DNA from 2 places in the Burkholderia territorii genome. Region 2 is predicted to be linked to the other one. Evidence: predicted binding sites of a transcription regulator. Region 2 holds the regulator's gene; the other holds the start of a gene.
What was found. Region 2 encodes FliA, which starts transcription of late flagellar genes. Its sites were predicted from a motif close to CTAAAGTTTNNNNNNNNNNNGCCGNTA; they were not measured.

Region 1 (7,176 bases), 400 kb from region 2:
CACCGATGCGAGCGACGTGCCGATCCCGATCTGCGTGTTGACCGACGTCGCGACCGAGTTCGCGTACATGTCGGAGAACTGCGCGGTGCTCGACTTGAAGCCGACCGTGTTCGCGTTCGCGATGTTGTTGCCGATCACGTCGAGCGCGTTCGATGCGCCGGCGAGGCCGCTCAGACCCTGTTGATAACCCATTTCGGTCTCCGTTTTCGAGAAAGCTGGATCAGTTGGTGGTGGTCGTGCCGCCGGACGACGACGACGCGGTGTTCGGGAAGATCGACGCGACCTGGGTCAAGCCCACCGTCGTGCCGTTCGACAGCACGAGCCCCGCCGTGCCGTCGGCCTGCTTGATCACGCTCTGCACCGTCGCGGCCGCGAGCACGGTCGGCGTATACGTCTTGCCGTCGCTGCCCGTGTACTGCGCGCTCACGGTGTAGGTGCCGTCCGGCAGCGTGTTGCCGGCCGCATCCGTCGGCGTCCAGTTGAACGGCACCGTGCCGGCCGACTGCTTGCCCGCGTTGATCGTGTTGACGACCGCACCCGACTTGTCCTTCACGGTGATCGTCAGGTTCGACACGTCGTTCGCGAGCGACACGCCGAACGGCGACGCCGCGCCGCTCTTCACGCCGACGCTGTTGCCCGGCGCGAGCACGTTGGTGCCGATCAGCAGCGCGGCCTGCGTCTGCTGGCCGGCCGCGAGCTGCGTCGACAGTGACGTGAGCGACGTGTTCAGCTGCGCGATGCCGCTCACCGTGTTGATCTGCGCGAGCTGCGACGTCATCTGCGAGCTGTCGACCGGGCTCGTCGGATCCTGGTTCTGCAGCTGCGTGACGAGCAGCTTCAGGAACGTCGCCTGCAGGTCGCTCGCCGACGTGCCGGTGCTCGACACGTTGTTGGTGTTCATCGTGTCGGTCGGCAGGGTCGACACGTTGGTGCCGTTGCTGCCGATCGTCGTGCTGGAGGAAGTCATCCTGGGTGGCCTTGTGTCGGAACTGTCGGGTCTGTCTCGGTGTGGAAGTGCGATCGGCGCGCGGCTTACGTGCCGATCGTCAGCGTCTTGAGCATCAGCGTCTTCGCGGTGTTCAGCGTCTCGACGTTGGCCTGGTACGAGCGCGACGCCGAGATCATGTTCACCATCTCCTGCACCGGATCGACGTTCGGCATCTGCACGTAGCCGTTCGCGTCGGCGGCCGGGTTCGCGGGGTCGTAGGTCGACTTCATCGGCGACGGATCGTCGACCACCTTCGTCACGCGCACGCCGCCCACGCCCTGGCCGGACGCGGTGCGCGCGCCGCCGATCGGGTCGGTCGCGAACACGACCTGCTTGGCCTTGTACGGCTTGCCGTCGGGGCCGGTCGCGCTGTCCGCGTTCGCGAGGTTCGACGCGGTGACGTTCAGGCGCTGCGATTGCGCGGACAGCGCTGAACCGGCGACGCCGAAGATGTTCATCAACGAGGGCATGGAGGCTCCTTGTTCGGGTTCGGAAGCGGCGCGCGCTTACGAGTTCGTCGAGATCGCGGCGATCATCGCCTTGATCTGCTGGGTCATCACGGTCATCCCGGTTTCGTAGTGCAGCGCGTTGTTCGCGAACTGCACGCGCTCGACGTCGAGATCGACCGTGTTGCCGTCGAGCGACGGCTGCAGCGGCATCCGGTACTGCGCGCGACCGTAGTCGTCCGCCGGGCCGCCCGTCGGAATCAGCTTCGCGGTGCCGGCCATGTGGCCGGGCGCCGTCGACACCATCGTCATCCCGCTCGTCACGCCGGCCGGCTGCGCCATGGGCAGCGGTGCGGCGTTGCTCGGCGCGAGGCCGCCGCCCGTCTGCTTCAGCGAGCGCGCGAGGGTCGACGCGAAATCGACGTCGCGGGCCTGGTAGCCGGGCGTGTCGGCGTTCGCGATGTTCGACGACAGCAGTTCCTGCCGATAGGCGCGCACGTCGAGCGCCTGTCGGCCGAACGCGAATTCGGCATCGAGTTTGTCCAGCATGTGTGCGTCTCTCCGTATGAAGCGCTGCACGCCCGTTGCGCCGGATGGCGGCCCAAGGGGCTTTTTTCCATGACAGCGATGGTAGGCGCCGCCCGCAACCGGCAATCGGACGAATAACGCGGCAAAGGCCCCCTCTATTCATCGTTTGCGCGACGGCCCGCGTCCCTAGAATGCGAATCGGATCAACGGCTTCGAGGACACGGCGATGACACGCGCATTTCGCGGAAACGACGGACGCGGCACGCGCATCGCGCGTGCATGCGCGCTCGCCGCGGCGCTGTGGCTCGCGGTGCCGCTCGCGTACGCGGACGACGGGATGATCGTGATTCCCGGACGCGGCGAGACGGCCGAGACCGCGCTCGCGCATGCGAACGCGGCGAGCGGCGGGCAGTTCGGCGCGAATGCGGGCACGGCTGCTTCGGCTTCGGCTTCGGCCTGGGCTTCGGGTACGGGAATGCCGACGACAGGCGGCGCCCGGGACGCAAGCGGCGGCGCCGGCATCAATGGCGCGGCCTCGGCCGGCTCGATGGTCGTGACGAGCGTTGCGCCGCCAGCCGCCGTGCCGGCACCGGCACCGCGCCCCGTCTACGCCGCCGCGCGCGCGAACGCGGGCGATGGCGCGCGGCGCGCTGCCGAGCCGGGTGCCGTCGCGACCGTCGTCGCGGGCACGGCCGATGCCGCATCGAATCCGTCGCGCCCGGCCATCGCCGCGCGCATGGCGGCGGCCCGCGCCGCTTCGGCCGCGCCCGCCGTTGCCGCCGCGCCGGCCCCGGCCACCACCGCACCCCAGCCGGCGCCCCCGCCCGGCCAGCAGGATCCCGACACGATCCGGCGCACGGCCCTCGCATTCCTGCAGCAGCAGGTCGCGGGCCTGCCCGGCAAGACCACCGCGACGGTTGCCGCCGCATTTCCGCGCGGACTCGCCGCGTGCACGACGCTCGAGCCGTTCCTGCCGACCGGCGCGCGCCTGTGGGGTCGCACGACGGTCGGCGTGCGCTGCGCCGGCGCGCGGCCGTGGACGGTCTATCTGCAGGCGAAGGTCGCCGTGCAGGCCACTTATTACGTCGCTGCGCGGCAGATCGCACCCGGCGAGCCGCTCACCGCAGCCGACCTGGTCGCGCGCGACGGCGACCTGACGGTGCTGCCGCTGGCGGTGATCACCGATCCCGCGCAGGCGGTCGGCGCGACCGCGCTGGCCCGGATCTCGGCCGGGCTGCCGCTGCGCCAGGACATGCTCAAGAGCGCCGCGTCGGTGTCGGCCGGCCAGACGGTCCGCGTCGTCGCGGCCGGGCCCGGCTTCACGATCTCGGCCGAGGGCAGCGCGCTCGCGAATGCGGCGCCGGGCCAGTCGGTGCGGGTCAGGATGGCGGCGGGCCAGATCGTCACGGCGATCGTCAAGGACGCCGGAACCGTGGAAATTCCGCTTTAGGGGCGGATCGCGGCGAAAGAGTGTAAAGAATTGTTTATTCGGAGAATGTCGGGCTCACGATGCTAAAGTTCGGGCCGACCCGGCCGTTATCTGGGTCATACCGTACAGGAAACCCATCGTGAAGATCGATTCCACTCCGAACCCGAGCCCACTCGCGTCGACCGGCAACGGCGCGACCCGCGCGCAATCCGGCGCGGCTTCGTCGTCGTCCGCGCAGGCGGCCGACGCAGGATCGACCGGCGGCGACACGACCGTGAACCTGTCGGGTCTGTCCGGCCAGCTGCGTTCGCTGTCGGCCTCCGGCAGCGCCGACATCGACACGGCCCTCGTCCAGTCGATCAAGGACGCACTGAACAACGGCACGTTGACGATCGACGTGAACAAGATCGCCGACGGCGTACTGAATACCGCCCGCGACCTGCTGCAACAGCAGCGCTCGCAGGGCAACTGAGCCGGCCCGGGGCCCGTCACGCCCTGACCGGTCCCCTGGTTTGCCGGCATGCGCACGCGTGCCGGCGCGACGAGCATGACGCGATGAGAGAAGAGCTGCTGGCCACGGTCAACGACGAACACGCGACGGTCGAAGCGTTCGCGTCCCTGCTCGCCTACGAGGAAAAGGCGCTGACGACACCGGAGCCGCTCGAGATGCTGCCCGGCATCGTCGAAAGGAAAACCGAGCTGATCGACCGGCTCGCGCAGCTCGAGCGCACGCGCGACACGCAGCTGTCCGCGCTCGGCTTTCCGGCCGGCAAGAAAGGGATGGACCAGGCCGCCGAGCGCGATGCCCGCCTCGCCGGCCGCTGGCAGTTGCTGCTGCAGGCCGCCGAACGCGCGCGGCAGGCCAATGCGACCAACGGGATGCTGATCCGGATCCGGATGGACTACAACGAGCGCGCGCTCGCGGTGCTGCGCTCGGCGCCCGCGCCGGCCGGTGTCTACGGCCCCGACGGGCGCGTGTCGGCGCTGATGCGCTGAGACCCCGACCGCTCCGGCTGCACCGATTCCACTGACGCCCCCGTCACGCCGGCGCAGCGACGCGCCGGCTGCGCATCGCGCGGCCCTGCCAAGGCCGCGCGCACCTTCCCCGTTTCAAAGCAGCGGACACGCGGTGACCTGCGTGCCGCGTTCCACGCAAAGCCGTTCGTAGTCGCGCAGGTACGCGCGCTCGTCGTCGTCCAGCATCCCGAGATCGATCAGGTCCCAGTCGTAGCCGACCGTGACGAGGTTCTCGAACGCCACGGTGTCGGACGCGTCGTCGTCCGCGCGCACGATCACGATGTTCTCGATCCGCACGCCGCCCTTGCCCGGCACGTAGATGCCCGGCTCGACCGAAATCACCGCGTTCGGCACCAACCCGTACTTCGCGCCCGGCGCGAACCGCACGCCGCCTTCGTGCACGTGGATGCCGACACCGTGCCCGGTGCCGTGGCCGAAATCGTAGCCGTGATCGCGGCACACCTGGCGCACCGTCGCATCGACGTCGCCGCCCGTCGCCGTCTTCGGAAAGCGCGTGACGAGCCCCTTGATGCACGCCTTCAGCGCGACCGTGTAGATCTCGCGCTGCCACGGCCTGGCGACCGTATCCGGCTGCGTGCGGCGCAGCACGACGCGCGTGCAGTCCGTCGCGAAACCGGCGTCGTAGTACGCACCGCTGTCGAGCAGCACGAGTTCGCCTTCGGTCAGCTCGACGTCGGCGCTCGCCGCCGTGTAGTGCGCGAACGCGCTGTTCGCGCCGTTCGCCGCGATCGACGGGAACGTCAGCGCGACCGCCGAGCGGGCGCCGTATGCGTCGTTGATCGTGCGGGCCAGGTCGTACTCGGTATGGCGCTGCCCCGGCTCGCCGGCTTTCGCCCAGCGCATCGTTTCGGCGATCGCCGCCGAACTGCGCGCGAATGCGTCGCGGAACCGCTCGAGGACCGCCGGCGTCTTGGCGGCCCGCAGCGCCTCCACCGGGTTGAAATCGGCGTGGCGCGCGTGCGGCCACACGCGACGCACCGACTCGACGAGCGCGCAGTTGACCGATTCGAAGCCGTAGCACACGTGGTCGACCGCGAACCGCGCGAGGAAGCGCTCGAGTTCGGCGACATCGCGCCGGATCACCTGCAGCGCCGGATACGACGTCACTTCGACCGGGCACCGGTCGCAACCTTCCGGCAGGAACAGCACGACCTGCTCGCCGAGCGCGAACAGAAAGCCCAGGTGCGACGACGCATTCGGGATGTGATAGCCGCGGCTGTTCAGCAGATACGCGAGATCGTCGGACGCGCACGTGAAGAACGCGGTCTTGCCCGGCGCCGCGCCGGTGTGCCCGGCGAGTCGCCGGTTCAGCGCATCGACGTTGTGCGCGATGCTCGCGCCGGTCATCGCATCCGGCAGCTCGAAGATCGGCCGCTCGACCTCCCAGCCCGGCAGCGCGATCGCGCGGTCGATCTCGCGCTCGACGAAGCTCGTCCAGTCGAGCGACGCCGCCTGCGTGCGCTCGACCAGCCGGTCGCGCTGCGCGACGCTGATTCGCAGCGCGTCGTAGCCCACCCGCGCGAGCCGGCTCGCATGCGCGAGCAGCCAGTCGGCCAGCGCCTGCCAGATCGTCACGTTCATCCCGAGCTTCTCGATGCGCACGCGCGCCGGGTCGCATTGCTGTTCGGCCTGCAGGTGGTAGCGGCCGTCGACGAACAGCACGAACGGCGGCACGCCGAGCGCCTGCGCGGTTGCCGCGCTCAGGAAGATCCCGCAGCCGGCCGAGCCGTCGAAGCCCGACAGCGCATAGCGCGGGTTGTTGCGGCGCGGCAGGTATTCGGTGATGTACTCGTCCTGCGACGTGACCACGACCGCGTCGAGCCGCGCGGCATCGAGCAGTCGCGACAGGCCGGCCTGCGTATCGGCGACGCACGCGTCGTACGGAGGAAGGCCGGAGAAGCTGTATTTCAGTCGATCGATCATCGGATACCCGTTATTGATTGTTGTAGGCGGCCGGCGGCGACACGCGCCGGCGCATGCGTGGCGCGACACACCGCCCGTGCGGGGACGCGCGGCGCGGAGCGCAGCCGCGCGGCGGTGCCGTTCCATCGCCGGATTTTCGGGGAAATTTTTGTCTCACTTAACTTTGTTTGATGCGAGCGACAGAATCTAGAGCACGCTGAAATCGCGGTCAAGCCAAAATTTTCGTAGGGCTAAAATTTCCGACACCGCGCGCGGCGGCGGCGCGGTCATGCGCGGCCGCGTCCGGCGCGCAACGTCCTCGCGCCGGCGTGCGCGGTACGCGCGGTACAATGCGCCGGCATCGTCGTCCCGACGGCCGTGCTTCGTGCGATTCGCGCAACGCCGCATCCCGGCGACGGCACCGCCCCTCTGCCCGCCTTGCGGCTCGTTGCCACGAAAGAGATTCATGGATTCAGACATCATGCGTATCGGCCAGCGCATTCGCCGCCTGCGCCGGGAAGCGAAGAAGACGCTGCTGGAAGTCGCGACCGAAGCAAACCTGTCGGTCGGGTTCCTGTCGCAGGTCGAGCGCCACCTCACCGGCATCTCGCTCTCGTCGCTCGTCAACGTCGCGAAGGCGCTGAACGTGCCGCTCGGCACGCTGATCGACCAGCCGCGCCAGGCGCAGCCCGACTCGCACGCGGGCCGCCGCGAGCCGTACGCCGTCGATGCCGCGTCGCAGTGGTACGAGCGGCTGTCCACCACCTTCGACGGCAGTCAGATCAACGCGCTCAAGGTCCGGATGATGGAGGGCTACCGTTCGGAATGGGTCGCGCACGGCGGCG
Region 2 (7,176 bases):
GCCGCGCACGCCCGCTGCTGCGGGGCGCACGCGGCACGGCGGCGCCGGTGCATCAGTAGCGGTAGTGGTTCGGCTTGAACGGGCCGTCCTTCTGCACGCCGATGTACGCGGCCTGCTCGTCCGACAGCACGGACAGGTTCGCGCCGATGCGCGCGAGGTGCAGGCGCGCGACCTTTTCATCGAGGTGCTTCGGCAGCACGTACACCTTATTCTCGTACTGGTCGCCGCGCGTGAAGAGTTCGATCTGCGCGAGCGTCTGGTTCGCGAACGAGTTCGACATCACGAACGACGGGTGGCCGGTCGCGCAGCCGAGGTTCACGAGGCGGCCTTCGGCCAGCAGGATGATGCGCTTGCCGTCCGGGAAGATGATGTGGTCGACCTGCGGCTTGATGTTTTCCCACTGGTACTGGCGGGTCGACGCGACGTCGATTTCCGAGTCGAAGTGGCCGATGTTGCAGACGATCGCGTTGTGGCGCATCGCCTTCATGTGATCGTGGTTGATCACGTGGTAGTTGCCGGTCGCCGTCACGAAGATGTCGGCCTTGTCGGCCGCGTATTCCATCGTCACGACGCGGTAGCCTTCCATCGCCGCCTGCAGCGCGCAGATCGGATCGATTTCCGTGACCCACACGGTCGCGCCGAGGCCGCGCAGCGATTGCGCGCAGCCCTTGCCCACGTCGCCGTAGCCCGCGACGACCGCGACCTTGCCCGCGATCATCACGTCGGTCGCGCGCTTGATGCCGTCGACGAGCGACTCGCGGCAGCCGTACAGGTTGTCGAACTTCGACTTCGTGACCGAGTCGTTGACGTTGAACGCCGGGAACGGCAGGCGGCCGTCCTTTTCCATCTGGTACAGGCGGTGCACGCCGGTCGTGGTTTCCTCGGTCACGCCCTTGATGTGCGCGAGGCGCGTCGAGTACCAGGTCGGGTCGGCGTCGAGGTGCTTCGCGATCGACTTGAAGAGCGCGACTTCTTCCTCGTTGGTCGGCTTCGCGATCACCGAACGGTCCTTCTCGGCCTTCGCGCCGAGGATCAGCAGCAGTGTTGCGTCGCCGCCGTCGTCCAGGATCATGTTCGCGAATTCGCCGTTCGGCCATTCGAAGATGCGGTGCGAGAACTCCCAGTATTCGTCGAGCGACTCGCCCTTGAACGCGAACACCGGCGTGCCGGCTTCGACGATCGCGGCGGCGGCGTGGTCCTGCGTCGAGAAGATGTTGCACGATGCCCAGCGAACGTCCGCGCCGAGCGCCTTCAGCGTCTCGATCAGCACGCCGGTCTGGATCGTCATGTGGAGCGAACCGGCGATGCGCGCGCCCTTCAGCGGCTGCTGCGCCTTGTATTCGTCGCGGATCTGCACGAGGCCCGGCATTTCGGTCTCGGCGATGTTCAGTTCCTTGCGGCCCCAGCCGGCAAGCGCCATGTCGGCGACGACGTAATCCTGGGAAACCTTGGAATCGATAATGGCGTTCATCACGCCCTCCTTTCTAAAAAAGTTCTAGAAATTGGTGACGTGAGCGCCGTTCAGGAAGCGGGCCGGCGCGCATGGTGCCGCGCGGCTGCTTGGTGAAGCTTTCCGAGCCTGGCGGACGCAGGATGGTCCGTCGCAACGCTCCTCGGGAAGCGGGAGCGATTGTAGCAAATCGGCGCGGGAAATGCGCGCCGCGCGCGGCATCGGCGCGCGCGGGCGTCATGAAAGGGTCAGTTCTCCGCGCCGACCCACGCCTGTTCGCGCAGTCGCGCGCGCAGCCGCGCGACGGCCTGGCTGTGCAGCTGGCACACGCGCGACTCGCTCACCTCGAGCACCGCGCCGATCTCGCGCAGGTTCAGCCCGCGCTCGTAGTACAGCGACATCAGCAGCTTTTCGCGCTCGGGCAGCCGCTCGATCGCTTCGACGAGCGCCTCGCGCAGGTGTTCGTCGAGCAGCGACGACAACGGATCGGCGTGATCGACGCGATAGCGGTCGAGGAACGGCTCGTCGTCGGCCGCGCGATCGAAATCCTCGTAATAGATGAGCTGGCTGCCGTGCAGGTCCTGCAGCATCCCCTGGTATTCGTCGAGCGGCATCTTCAGGTGCTGCGCGATCTCGGTCTCGCTCGCGGAGCGGCCGAGCTGCTGCTCGACCTGATGCACCGCGTACTCGACCTCGCGCGACGTCTTGCGCAGGCTGCGCGGCAGCCAGTCGTTGCTGCGCAGCTCGTCGAGCATCGCGCCGCGGATGCGCTGCGTCGCGTACGTCTCGAACTGCGCGCCCTGGTCTTCCTTGTAGCGGCCGGCCGCGTCCATCAGGCCGATCATGCCGGCCTGGATCAGGTCGTCGAGATCGACGCTCGCCGGCATCTTCGCGACGAGCTGCAGCCCCAGGCGCCGCACGAGCGGCGCGTATTGCGCGAGCACGTCGGCCTGGGTCATCTTTCCTTGAGCGTTGTACATCATGGCTCTCTCCTTCCGGTGGCGCTCACGCGGCGTGTGCCGCACCCGCCTCGTACGACGGCTTGCCGCCCGCATGCACGGCGCGGCCGGCGCCCGGGCGCGGGCGCATCGGCCAGTACAGCAGGTCGGCGGCAATCTGCCGGTAATCGCGTGCGGCGGCCGACGACGGGAACGCGTCGACCGCGGTATGCATCAGGTCGCGCGCATGCTCGACGAGCGGATCGGCGCTCACGCAGCCGGCATCGGCGATCGACACCGTCAGGTAGCGGCTCGCAACGCCCGCGAGGTTGTCGAATGCGGTCCTGGCGTCGGCGTGGCTCCCGACGTGATTGGTCAGCACGCGGAACTGCGCGACCGCGTGCGCGAAATGCAGGCGCTTCATGCACGCGTAAGCTTCGGTGATCGCCTGCGCGGCGACCCGCGTGACGATCAGCACGTCGTGCGCCTCGCGCGCGAGCGCGGAGAACGTGCCGTCGGCACCGAGCTGCGCGTCGACCAGCACGATGTCGGCCTGGCCGTCGATGAAGTCGCTCAGTTGCGAATCGCTGTAGCCGTCGCGCGGAGCCGCGCACAGGCCGAAGCCCGCGGCGACGCGCGTGCGTTCGCCGTCGCGCAGCCACGCGCCCGCGAGCGTCGCCGCGGCCGAATGCACGTCGGCGCGCTCGTCGACGACGAGCACGTCCTTGCCGAGCGCGGTCAGCGCGGCCGCGACGTTGACGACGGTCGTCGTGCAGCCGACGCCGACCGGCCCGCCCGTCACCGCGACGATGCGCGACGCGCGCCCGGCGAGCAGGCGCCGCAGCCCTTCGGCCTGGTCGATGATCCGTTTATCCAAATCGCACCTCGTGCAGCTCGGCGGTGGAACGTGCGGTCAGTGCGGAAAGCAGCGTCGGCATGTCCTCGTCTTGCGGCACGAAGGGCGAGCCGTCGCGCGGCACACAGAACGCGCTTTTCAGCAGGAAGCGGGTCGATGCGACGTACAGGTTTTCCGGCACCTTCTGGCCGGTCGACACGTAGTGGACCGGCAGCTTGTAGCGGATCACCGTGTCGAGCACGCCGCCGAGGTGGGTCGCCTCGTCGAGCTTGGTCAGGATGCAGCCGGCCAGGTCCGGATATTCGGCCGCACTGCGGTACGCCTGGACGACCTCGTTGAGCGTGTCGCCGTGGCTCGTCGCGTTGAGCAGCAACAGGCGCTGCACCGGCGCGTTCGCGCCGTGCAGCATCGCGATCTGGTCGGACAGCGCGCGGTCGCGCTGGCTCATGCCGATCGTGTCGATCAGCACGATGTGCTTGTTGCGCAGCTCGGACAGCGCAAGCTCCAGATCGCCCGCGTCCTTCACCGCGTGCACGGGCACGCCGAGGATCTTGCCGAAGATGCGCAGCTGCTCGTGGCCGCCGATCCGGTAGCTGTCGGTGGTCAAGAGCGCGACCTTGCTCGCGCCGAAGCGCATCACGCAGCGCGCGGCGAGCTTCGCGGTGGTGGTCGTCTTGCCGACACCGGTCGGGCCCATCAGCGCGAACACGCCGCCGCGCTCCATCAGCGCGTCTTCGCTCTCGAGCACCGGCAGGTTCGCCGCGAGCACCGACTGCGCCCATTCGGCGGCCTGCTCGAAGGTCTGCGCGCCGTCGCCGGACGGCAGGTTGTCGACCAGCATGCGCACCAGCTGCGCGGAGAAGCCGGCCGAGAACAGGTGTCTGGTCAGCGCGCCGTGCACCGGGCTGCGGCGCTGGCGGTCGTGCCACATCAGGCTGTCGAACTGCTCCTCCATCATCCCGCGCATCGCGCCGAGCTCGTGCATCACGGTGTCGTTGACGATGCTCTCGATGCGCGTCTTCACCGCGTCGGCCACCGCGGCGGCCGCTTCCGCGGACAGGCGCGTGCGTTCGGCCGGCTTCGCGGCGCCCGCTTCGCCGTGGCGAACCGTGGCGGCGGCAGCGGACGGCATCCGGCGTTCGGCGTCGCGCACGATGTCGCGCGCCCAGCCGGCCGGCGTGGCCGGTGCGGCGTCCTGCGGCGTGCGGGCCGGCGACGGCGGCGCGGCCGGTACGGCCTGCGCGCGGGCGATCAGCGCTTCGCGCTGCTGGGTCAGGCGCTTCGCGTGCTCGACGAGCCACGGCGCGGGTTCGGATGCCGCGGCCGGTGCGGCGGCAGCCGCTGCGTCGGCGGCAGTGGCAGCCCCGGCCGGCGCCGGCGATGCCGTGTCCGCGGCGTGCGCATCGGCGTCGAAAGCGGCCTGCCGGCTTGCCGGCTCCGTCGCTTCGGCACTCGCGCCGAACACCGACGAGAACACGTCGGGCAGGCCGCCTTCGCCCGCCGCATACGGGTTGACGGCCGGGCGCACGGGCGCGGCAGCGGGGCGCGACACGATACCCGGGACGGCCGCTGCCGGCACGGATTCCGGCGCGCGCGGCGCGAGGGTGCGCGCGCGGGCGGCGGCCGGCGGTGCGACCGCAGCGAGATCCGAGTCGGCGAGTGCGACGATTTCGACGCTGCCGTCATCGAGCGTGCGATTCGACAGCACGACGGCGTCGGCACCCAGTGCCTCGCGCACGAGACGAAGCGCGTCGCGGCTGGTCGCGCCGGTGAATTTGCGAATGTTCAAGCGGAACCCCCGATGACGTTAACGACTTTGATCGTGCGTGTGTCCGGCACTTCGGCATACGACAGCACTTTCAGTTGCGGCAGGCTGCGGCGCAGGAAACGCGCGAGCATCGCGCGCAGCGCGTGCTGCACCAGCAGCACCGGCGGCAGCCCGAGATTCTGTTGACGCAGCATCGCCTGTTGCGTGCCGGTCAGAAGGTTGTGCGCGAGGCCGGGCTCGAGGCCCGGGTTCGCGCCGGTGGCGAGCGCCTGCGACAGCACGCGCTCGAGATTCGAATCGAGGCCCATCACCTGCATCTCGCCCGAGCCCGGATACCACTGCTGCGTGATCGCGCGGCCGAGCGACAGCCGCACCGCGGCGGTGATCTCGTACGCGTCGCCGCGGCCCGCGTGTTCGGACACGGCCTCGAGGATCGTGCGCATGTCGCGGATCGGCACGCCTTCCTCGAGCAGGTTCTGCAGCACTTTCTGCAGCGTGGTGAGCGAGATCGTCTTCGGCACGAGATCCTCGACGAGCGACGGCGCATCCTTGCCGGTGCGCTCGACCAGCGCCTGCACTTCCTGGCGGCCGAGCAGCTCGGCCGCGTGCTGGACGACCAGATGGTTCAGATGCGTCGCGACGACCGTGCTCGCATCGACGACCGTGTAGCCGTACACCTGCGCCTGCTCGCGCATCGCGACGTCGATCCACACGGCAGGCAGCCCGAACGCCGGATCCTGCGTCGCGGCGCCCGGCAGCGCGGCCGTCACCTGGCCCGGGTTGATCGCGAGCCACTGGCCCGGGAACACTTCGCCCGCGCCGATCTCGACGCCCTTCAGCGCGATCCGGTACGCGTTCGGCCGCAGCTCGAGGTTGTCGCGGATATGGATCACCGGCGGCAGGAAACCGATCTCCTGCGCGAATTTCTTGCGGATGCTCTTGATGCGCTTGAGCAGTTCGCCGTCGCTGTTCTTGTCGACGAGCGGAATCAGCCGGTAGCCGACTTCGAGGCCGAGCGGATCGATCAGCTGCACGTCGTCCCAGGTCGCCTCGTGCGCGTCGCCCGGCAGCGCGGCGGGCGGTGCGATCTCGGTCACGTCGCCGGCCGCCGCGCGGGCCGCCGCGCGGCGCGTCTGCGTGCGGGCCAGCCAGATCGCGCCGCCGCCGAGCGCGAGGAACGCGAAATGCGGCATGCCCGGGATCAGGCCCATCAGCACGATGATCGCGCCGGTGATCGTCAGCACGCGCGGGTTCGTGAACAGCTGGCCGGTGATCTGCGTGCCGATGTCCTCGTCGGTCGCGACGCGCGACACGATCACGCCGGCCGCCGTCGAGATCACGAGCGATGGGATCTGCGCGACGAGACCGTCGCCGATCGTCAGCAGCGTGTAGTTGGTGCCGGCCGCGGCGAACGACATGTCGTGCTGCACCATCCCGACGATCAGCCCGCCGATCACGTTGATCGCCATGATGATCAGGCCGGCGATCGCGTCGCCGCGCACGAACTTCGACGCGCCGTCCATCGACCCGTAGAACTCGGCTTCCTGCGATACGGCGAGGCGCCGCTTGCGCGCCTGTTCCTCGTTGATGAGGCCGGCGTTCAGGTCGGCGTCGATCGCCATCTGCTTGCCGGGCATCGCGTCGAGCGTGAAGCGCGCGGACACTTCCGCGATCCGCCCCGCGCCCTTCGTGATCACCATGAAGTTGATGATCATCAGGATCACGAACACGACGATGCCGACCGCGAAGTTGCCGCCGACGAGGAAGTGGCCGAACGCCTCGATCACCTGGCCGGCCGCGTCGGGGCCGGTGTGGCCTTCGAGCAGCACGACGCGCGTCGACGCGACGTTCAGCGACAGGCGCAGGAGCGTCGAGAACAGCAGCACGCTCGGGAACGCCGCGAAGTCGAGCGGCTTCATCGTGTACATGCTGACGAGCAGCACCATCACCGACAGCGCGATGTTGAACGTGAACAGCAGATCCAGCAGCAGCGGCGGCAGCGGCAGGATCATCATCCCCAGGATCATGCAGATGAGGATCGGGCCCGCGAGCGCACGCAGGTTGGTGCCGGCGAACGGATTCTGGCGCTTGGCGAACAGGCCGGTGGTCGGGGGGCTCATGCTGCGTTTCCTTGCTTGCCGAGCGTGTCTTCGGCTTCCTCGCG

Region 1: the regulator FliA is predicted to act here: its motif matches at 3,475-3,501, upstream of flgM (flagellar biosynthesis anti-sigma factor FlgM).

What each region holds. Positions count from the first base shown of each region.
Region 1 is NZ_CP013366.1:3,250,083-3,257,258, forward strand. Features, by position in the region: gene flgE (flagellar hook protein FlgE) at 1-192, opposite strand, end outside; gene flgD (flagellar hook assembly protein FlgD) at 221-967, opposite strand; gene flgC (flagellar basal body rod protein FlgC) at 1,033-1,458, opposite strand; gene flgB (flagellar basal body rod protein FlgB) at 1,495-1,983, opposite strand; gene flgA (flagellar basal body P-ring formation chaperone FlgA) at 2,189-3,412, shown strand; gene flgM (flagellar biosynthesis anti-sigma factor FlgM) at 3,531-3,863, shown strand; gene WS51_RS25490 (flagella synthesis protein FlgN) at 3,947-4,387, shown strand; gene WS51_RS25495 (M24 family metallopeptidase) at 4,502-6,352, opposite strand; gene WS51_RS25505 (helix-turn-helix domain-containing protein) at 6,798-7,176, shown strand, end outside.
Region 2 is NZ_CP013366.1:228,829-236,004, reverse strand. Features, by position in the region: gene ahcY (adenosylhomocysteinase) at 53-1,471, opposite strand; S-adenosyl-L-homocysteine riboswitch at 1,506-1,621, opposite strand; gene WS51_RS11765 (RNA polymerase sigma factor FliA) at 1,699-2,433, opposite strand; gene WS51_RS11760 (MinD/ParA family ATP-binding protein) at 2,456-3,265, opposite strand; gene flhF (flagellar biosynthesis protein FlhF) at 3,258-5,033, opposite strand; gene flhA (flagellar biosynthesis protein FlhA) at 5,030-7,132, opposite strand; gene flhB (flagellar biosynthesis protein FlhB) at 7,129-7,176, opposite strand, start outside.